Neorhizobium galegae: one gene and its partner. The protein of the gene in region 2 interacts with the protein of the main gene of each other region in a pairwise test. Links are inferred from orthologs where the notes say so. Each region holds a gene or a part of one and is shown on either strand. Other genes may lie near its edges. The genes, in order: LZK81_RS22745 and def.

The links.
Region 1: the proteins of def (region 2) and LZK81_RS22745 interact in binary tests that used the Escherichia coli proteins (3 or more experiments, as listed by UniProt). The link is inferred for Neorhizobium galegae from one-to-one orthologs.

What each region holds. Positions count from the first base shown.
Region 1 is NZ_CP090095.1:4,638,922-4,642,124, reverse strand. The notes cover bases 258-3,141. They hold LZK81_RS22745 (aspartate-semialdehyde dehydrogenase), read right to left. Parts: upstream 2,275-3,141; coding sequence 1,240-2,274; downstream 258-1,239. Other genes in these bases: LZK81_RS22735 (MFS transporter), read left to right, coding at 2,777-3,141; LZK81_RS22740 (hypothetical protein), read right to left, coding at 2,383-2,661; LZK81_RS22750 (lytic murein transglycosylase), read right to left, coding at 258-1,036. Outside these bases: LZK81_RS22755 (carbonic anhydrase), read left to right, coding at 1-206; more of LZK81_RS22750, read right to left, coding at 224-257; more of LZK81_RS22735, read left to right, coding at 3,142-3,203.
Region 2 is NZ_CP090095.1:587,863-591,033, reverse strand. What follows is about bases 40-2,891. They hold def (peptide deformylase), read right to left. Parts: upstream 1,798-2,891; coding sequence 1,282-1,797; downstream 40-1,281. Other genes in these bases: LZK81_RS02880 (DNA recombination protein RmuC), read left to right, coding at 1,909-2,891; fmt (methionyl-tRNA formyltransferase), read right to left, coding at 288-1,223; truA (tRNA pseudouridine(38-40) synthase TruA), read right to left, coding at 40-288. Outside these bases: more of truA, read right to left, coding at 1-39; more of LZK81_RS02880, read left to right, coding at 2,892-3,114; LZK81_RS02875 (ribokinase), read left to right, coding at 3,165-3,171. UniProt on the Escherichia coli protein: Removes the formyl group from the N-terminal Met of newly synthesized proteins. Requires at least a dipeptide for an efficient rate of reaction. N-terminal L-methionine is a prerequisite for activity but the enzyme has broad specificity at other positions.

The DNA of each region.
Region 1 (3,203 bases), 4.1 Mb from region 2 along the record:
TGGAGCGGGTCTCGATCCGCAATTCTATCGCCAATCTGCAGACGTTTCCCTTTGTTCGCAAACTCGGCGAAGAAGGGAAACTCGGCATTCACGGCGCCTGGTTCGACATTTCGACCGGCGAACTCTGGATCATGGACAGCAAGGGCGATTTCGTCCGCCCGGACCTCACCGAACCGCCGGAGCAGGCCGAACAGGCGTCGGCCTGATTTACGATAAACCAGGCTTACTGGCCGTCGATCTGCGCGCCCATATAGGCGATCGCCTGCTGATAGACGGTTGCAGCGTTCCAGCCCTGGATGGCGACGAAGTTCGGCTGACCCGGCTGGTAACCGGCACCCGGCCTCCAGCCGTGTCCTTTCAGGAAATTCGCGGTCGAGGCAAGCGCATCGGCACGCGAGCGGACCATGTCGATATGGCCGTCGCCGTCGCCATCCGCGCCGTAGCGGACGACGTTCAGCGGCAGGAACTGGGTCTGGCCGATCTCGCCATGGGCAGCGCCGCGGGCGGTGATGCTCAGATCGCCTCGGCCGACGAGCTGAAGGGCCGCGTAGAGCTGCTCGGTGAAATAGGCGGAGCGGCGGCAATCGTAAGCGAGCGTCGCGACGGCGGAAAGCGTGTGCTGATCACCCATGAAGCTGCCGAAACCGGTTTCCATGCCCCAGATGGCGATGATCGGGCCGGCCGGCACGCCGTAGCGGCGTTCGATCTGTGCAAACAGCGAAGCGTTGCCGGATTTCATGCCCTTGCCGCGGGAGATGATGGCAGCCCCGCCGCGTTTCTTCATAAATTCGTCGAAGGAAAGCTTGAAGCTCTTCTGGCCGCGATCGGCGCTGATGGTCGGGCGATTGTAGGAGACGTTCGAGAAAGCCTTTTCGACGACGGAAGGGTTGACGCCGCTCGAAGGTGCAACCCGCTTGAACTCTTCGACCCAGCGGGCGAAGCCGGATGAATCGTTGCCGCATTGGAGCGCGGCAAGCGCCGGACTAGCGGTCATGAAACCGGTTGCGATCAATCCTGCCAGCAAAATCTTCTTCATGCGGTCAAACCCGTCCCGAGAGCCGGATCGCTTAAGTCTGAAGCGTCCGGATAATGTGCATTGTTTCGGCCTTATGGCGGCGGTTGCAGACAATCGCAACTCACCCGTTCATGAATAGTTCGTGATATGGGTGATTCGAAAGAAAAACCCCGCCATTTCTGACGGGGTTTCTATCGGAACATGCTTAATAAATTTATTATTTATCAGGCAGCAGCCTTGCGCGGCTTGATCAGGCCGCGATTAACGAGCAATTCGGCGATCTGGATGGCGTTGAGCGCGGCACCCTTGCGCAGGTTGTCGGAAACGACCCAGATATTGAGGCCGTTTTCCACCGTCGCATCCTCGCGGATACGGGAAATGTAGGTGGCATCCTCACCGGCGCATTCGTAAGGCGTCATGTAGCCGCCGTTTTCATGCTTGTCGATGACGAGGCAGCCCGGAGCTTCGCGCAGGATATCGCGGGCCTGGTCCGCGGTGATCTCGTTTTCGAACTCGATATTGACCGATTCCGAATGGCCGATGAAGACCGGAACGCGCACGGCGGTGCAGGTCACCTTGATCTTCGGGTCGAGCATCTTCTTGGTTTCGGCGAGAACCTTCCACTCTTCCTTCGTATACCCGTCTTCCATGAAGCTATCGATATGTGGGATGACGTTGAAGGCGATGCGCTTGGTGAACTTCTTGGATTCGACCGGATCAGCGACGAAGACGGCGCGGGTCTGGGTGAAGAGCTCGTCCATGCCTTCCTTGCCTGCGCCGGAGACCGACTGGTAGGTCGAGACGACGACGCGCTTGATCTTGGCGAAGTCGTGCAGCGGCTTCAGGGCAACGACGAGCTGGGCGGTCGAGCAATTCGGATTGGCGATGATGTTGCGCTTGGTAAAGCCGGAGATCGCATCGGGGTTCACTTCCGGAACGATCAGCGGAACGTCCTGATCGTAACGCCAGGCGGACGAGTTGTCGATGACGACGCAGCCCTGGGCGCCGATCTTTGGCGACCACTTCTTGGAAACCTCGCCTCCTGCCGACATTAGGCAGATATCGGTGTCGGAAAAATCGTAGTTTTCCAGGTTGGAAACCTTCAGCGTCCGGTCGCCGAACGAAACTTCGGTTCCCTGGCTACGGGCGGATGCCAGCGCCACGACTTCGTCGACCGGGAAGCCGCGCTCGGAAAGGATCGACAGCATTTCCCTGCCGACATTGCCGGTTGCACCGGCGACTGCGATCTTGAAACCCATTTTTTGCTCTCTTTCTGTCTCTCCTCGATTTGGTGAGGGGGAAGCCGCGATCAACTCGCGGAATTCCTTGTCCCCGGCCATCCGGGGAGAGAGCGGCGGCCAGAGACGTCAGACGGTTTTCGTCGTCGTTTTGGCCTTGGTTTTGGAGAAAGCGGCAAAACACGCCCGCTGCGCAGCCTGGATGGCCGGCAGTGCTAAGGCAGCGATATGGAATTCGCAGGCGCGCATGTGGGTGTCTTCCCGTTCGCGGAGTTGTTTAAAAGATTTTCGCAACGAGTCAAGCGACGGCTGACGCAGGTGATGCGCCGCATTGCCCTTATGCCGCGCCGCAGCATCCGCTGTGCACGGCAGGCGCGATATTAGACGAAAGTCATAATCCCAAAGCATCGCTCTCCTTAGCCCTTGAATTCTGTCAATCTGCGACAATGCGTCGCCATATCCATGCCCTGGAGGGAACGGGCTCGGAGCCGGCACGCGAGTTTCATCTTAAGGGAGGACGACAATGGCAAATGTCGCAACTGCGATTGACACCAGAACCAAGCCGATGACGGCCGAGGAGCGGAAGGTGATTATCGCCTCCTCGCTCGGCACCGTCTTCGAATGGTATGATTTCTATTTGTACGGAACGCTGGCTGCGATCATCGGCAAGCAGTTCTTCTCTCAGTTCCCGCCGGCAACGCAGGCGATCTTCGCCCTGCTGACCTTTGCCGCCGGCTTCCTTGTCCGCCCCTTCGGCGCGCTGGTTTTCGGTCGGCTCGGCGATCTCGTCGGCCGCAAATACACCTTCCTTCTCACCATCCTGATCATGGGTCTGTCGACCTTCGCGGTCGGTCTTCTGCCAAGCTATGACCAGATTGGTGTTGCTGCACCCATCATTCTCGTGGCGCTGCGCATGGCTCAAGGCCTGGCGCTCGGCGGTGAATATGGGG
Region 2 (3,171 bases):
CTGCACGCTCACGATGGCGACTTTCTCCCTGGCCATGCCCAGATAGGCGTTCAGCGCGTCGCGCAGCCGGTGTGGCTGCCACGACCGCGTGAGATCGACATGCACCACCTGCCCGCGCGCATGAACGCCGGAATCGGTGCGGCCGGCGCCCTTGACCACGACGCTCTCCTTGGTCAACGACAGGATGGCATTTTCAAGCGCCGACTGTACCGAGTGGCCATTCTTCTGCTTCTGCCAGCCGACATAGGGCGTGCCGTCATATTCGACGGCCATGCGGAATCGCGGCATCAGGAGAGCCTCATGCCAGGCCCAAGCGGCGTGCCGCGCAGGAACTCTGCCGCCGCCAGAGGCTTCGCCCCGGCCTTCTGCAGTTTGAGGAGCCGCACCGCACCCGCGCCGCAGGCAATGGTCAGTGCGTCGTCCAGAACCGTTCCGGGTTCGCCCTGCCCTTCGCCGATTTCCGACAGAAGAACCTTCACACGCTCCAGCCTGCCGTTGATTTCCGCCTCGAACCATGCGCCCGGGAAAGGCGACAGACCGCGGATGTGGTTATGCACATCATCTGCGGGTTTTGAAAAATCGATGCGCGTCTCGCCCTTGTCGATCTTGGCGGCATAAAGCACGCCTTCCGGCGATTGCGGCGTCAGCGGCAGGTCATTGGCTTCGAGTTTTTCCATCGCCTCGACCATGGCACGGGCACCGACCAGCATCAGCTTGTCGTGCAGTTCGCCCGCCGTCATGTCCTCGCCGATTTCCACTTCTCTCGTCAGCGCAACGGGGCCGGTATCGAGGCCCTTTTCCATCTGCATGACCATCATGCCGGTCTTCTTGTCCCCTGCCATGATCGCTCGCTGGATAGGCGCGGCACCGCGCCAGCGCGGGAGGAGCGAGGCGTGGCCGTTGTAGCAGCCGAGATGCGTTCCGGTCAGGATCGCTTCCGGCAGCAGCAGGCCGTAGGCGACGACGACGGCAACATCCGCCTTGAGCTCGCGGAATTTTTCGCGCTCCTCGGGATCCTTGAAATTCACCGGCGTCAAAACGGGAATGCCCAGCAGTTCGGCGGCCTGATGCACCGGCGACTTCACCAGATCGAGCCCGCGGCGGCCACCCGGGCGCGGCGGCTGGGTGTAGACCGCGACGATCTCGTGGCCCCCATGCTTAAGGCTCTGGAGCGTCGGCACGGAAAATTCCGGGGTTCCCATGAAGATGATGCGAAGAGACATGGACGTTCCGCGTCTCAAGAGACCGCGCCTTCTTAACCCGGATCGCCTGAGCGACGGTTCAGACCACCTTGGACTTGGCAGCCTTGGTGAATTTCTTGATCACCATCTCACGCTTCAGGCGGGAGATATGGTCGATGAAAAGCACGCCATTCAGGTGATCGATCTCATGCTGCAGGCAGGTGGCCAGCAGACCATCGGCCTCTACCACATATTCCTTGCCGTCGCGGCCGAGATGCTTGACGCTGACGGTCGCCGGCCGTTCCACCTCGGCATAATATTCCGGAATGGAAAGGCAGCCCTCTTCGTATAGGGAGCTCTCGTCGGAGGATTTGACGATCTCCGGATTGATGAAGACCTGCGGCTGCTTTTCCTCACCCTCACGTGCGATGTCGACGACGAGCAAGCGGCGCGGCACGCCGATCTGGATCGCAGCAAGGCCGATGCCCGGCGCGTCATACATGGTCTCCAGCATGTCGTCGGCGAGCGTCAGAAGCTCGGCGTCAACACGCTCTATCGGCTTGGAAAGCTGACGCAGGATCGGGTCAGGCAGAATAATCAGAGGCTTGATCGTCATGGCTTCCCATAACCCATCTTTTTTTCCGAAGGAATAGAAATTACGACCGGAGGAAGCGAAATGTTCACGTTTTGATCTTTTCAAGCGGCAAAATTCTGTTAGTTTCCCGCCATGAATAATCTCGTTGCCAGCCTTTCCCGTTTCTTCGACGATCCGCGCCCTGTCGTGTTGGCGGGAATGTGTGGAGCGGCATTGCTGCTGTTATGGCTGTTTCTGGTCCGCCGGGCATCGCTTCGGCGGCAGGAAGATGCGACGTTGCGGGCGATGGAAGGCGAGGCCCGGCTTTCCGAACTTCTGAGAGCGCAAAGCGAGATGCAGGGACGGCTGTCAGCAATGGCGGAGACTCTTTCGACGCGGCAATCGGAACTGAACCAGTCGGTCAGCCAGCGGCTCGACGGCATGACGCACCGGATCGGCGCGACGATCACCGAACAGACCAAGTCGACGCACGAGAACCTGCAGCGGCTGCAGGAACGGCTGGCAGTGATCGACGCCGCCCAGAACAATATTCAAACCCTGGCAAAGGACGTCGTCGGCCTGCAGGCGATCCTGTCGAACAAGCAGACACGCGGCGCCTTCGGCCAGGGCCGAATGGAAGCGATCATTGCCGACGGATTGCCGATGGGGGCCTACGGCTTCCAGACCACGCTTTCGAACGGGACCCGGCCGGACTGCACGATCAGGATGCCGAACGGCGCTCCGCCTTTGGTGATCGATGCCAAATTTCCGCTGGAAGCCTGGAACGCATTTCGCGAGGCCGCGGCACCCGAGGCCAGACGGGCCGCCGCCCAGGCCTTCAAGCGCGACCTCGAGGTTCACATCCGCGCTGTCTCGGAAAAGTACCTGATCCCGGGCGAAACGCAGGAAATGGCTTTCCTTTTCGTGCCGTCGGAATCGATCTTCGCGGAGATCCACGAGCATTTCGAAAGCACTGTCCAGAAAGCGCAACGTTCCCGGATCGTCATTGTCTCGCCTTCTCTCCTGATGCTGTCCATCCAGGTCATCCAGGCCGTGCTGAAGGACCAGCGCATGCGCGAGCAGGCACATCTCATCCAGGGCGAAGTGGCTCTGCTGATCGAGGATCTTTCCCGCCTCGACGACCGCACCCGCAAACTTCAAGCGCATTTCTTCGCGGCGCAGAAGGATGTCGAACAGATCCTCACCTCCACCGACAAACTCAACCGCCGCGGCGCCAAGATAGAGGCTCTCGAGCTGGAGGCGCCCCACGCAGCCGAGGTGGCTCGTGATCCGCCCCAGGCCAAGGCGGTCGAAAGCCGCACCGGCCTTCTCAAACTGCGGGTGGTTGACGAGGAGTGATCCTCTCGGGCAGTGTCGCGCGACTTTAATTTACGCAAGCAGGCCTGCCCATGATCA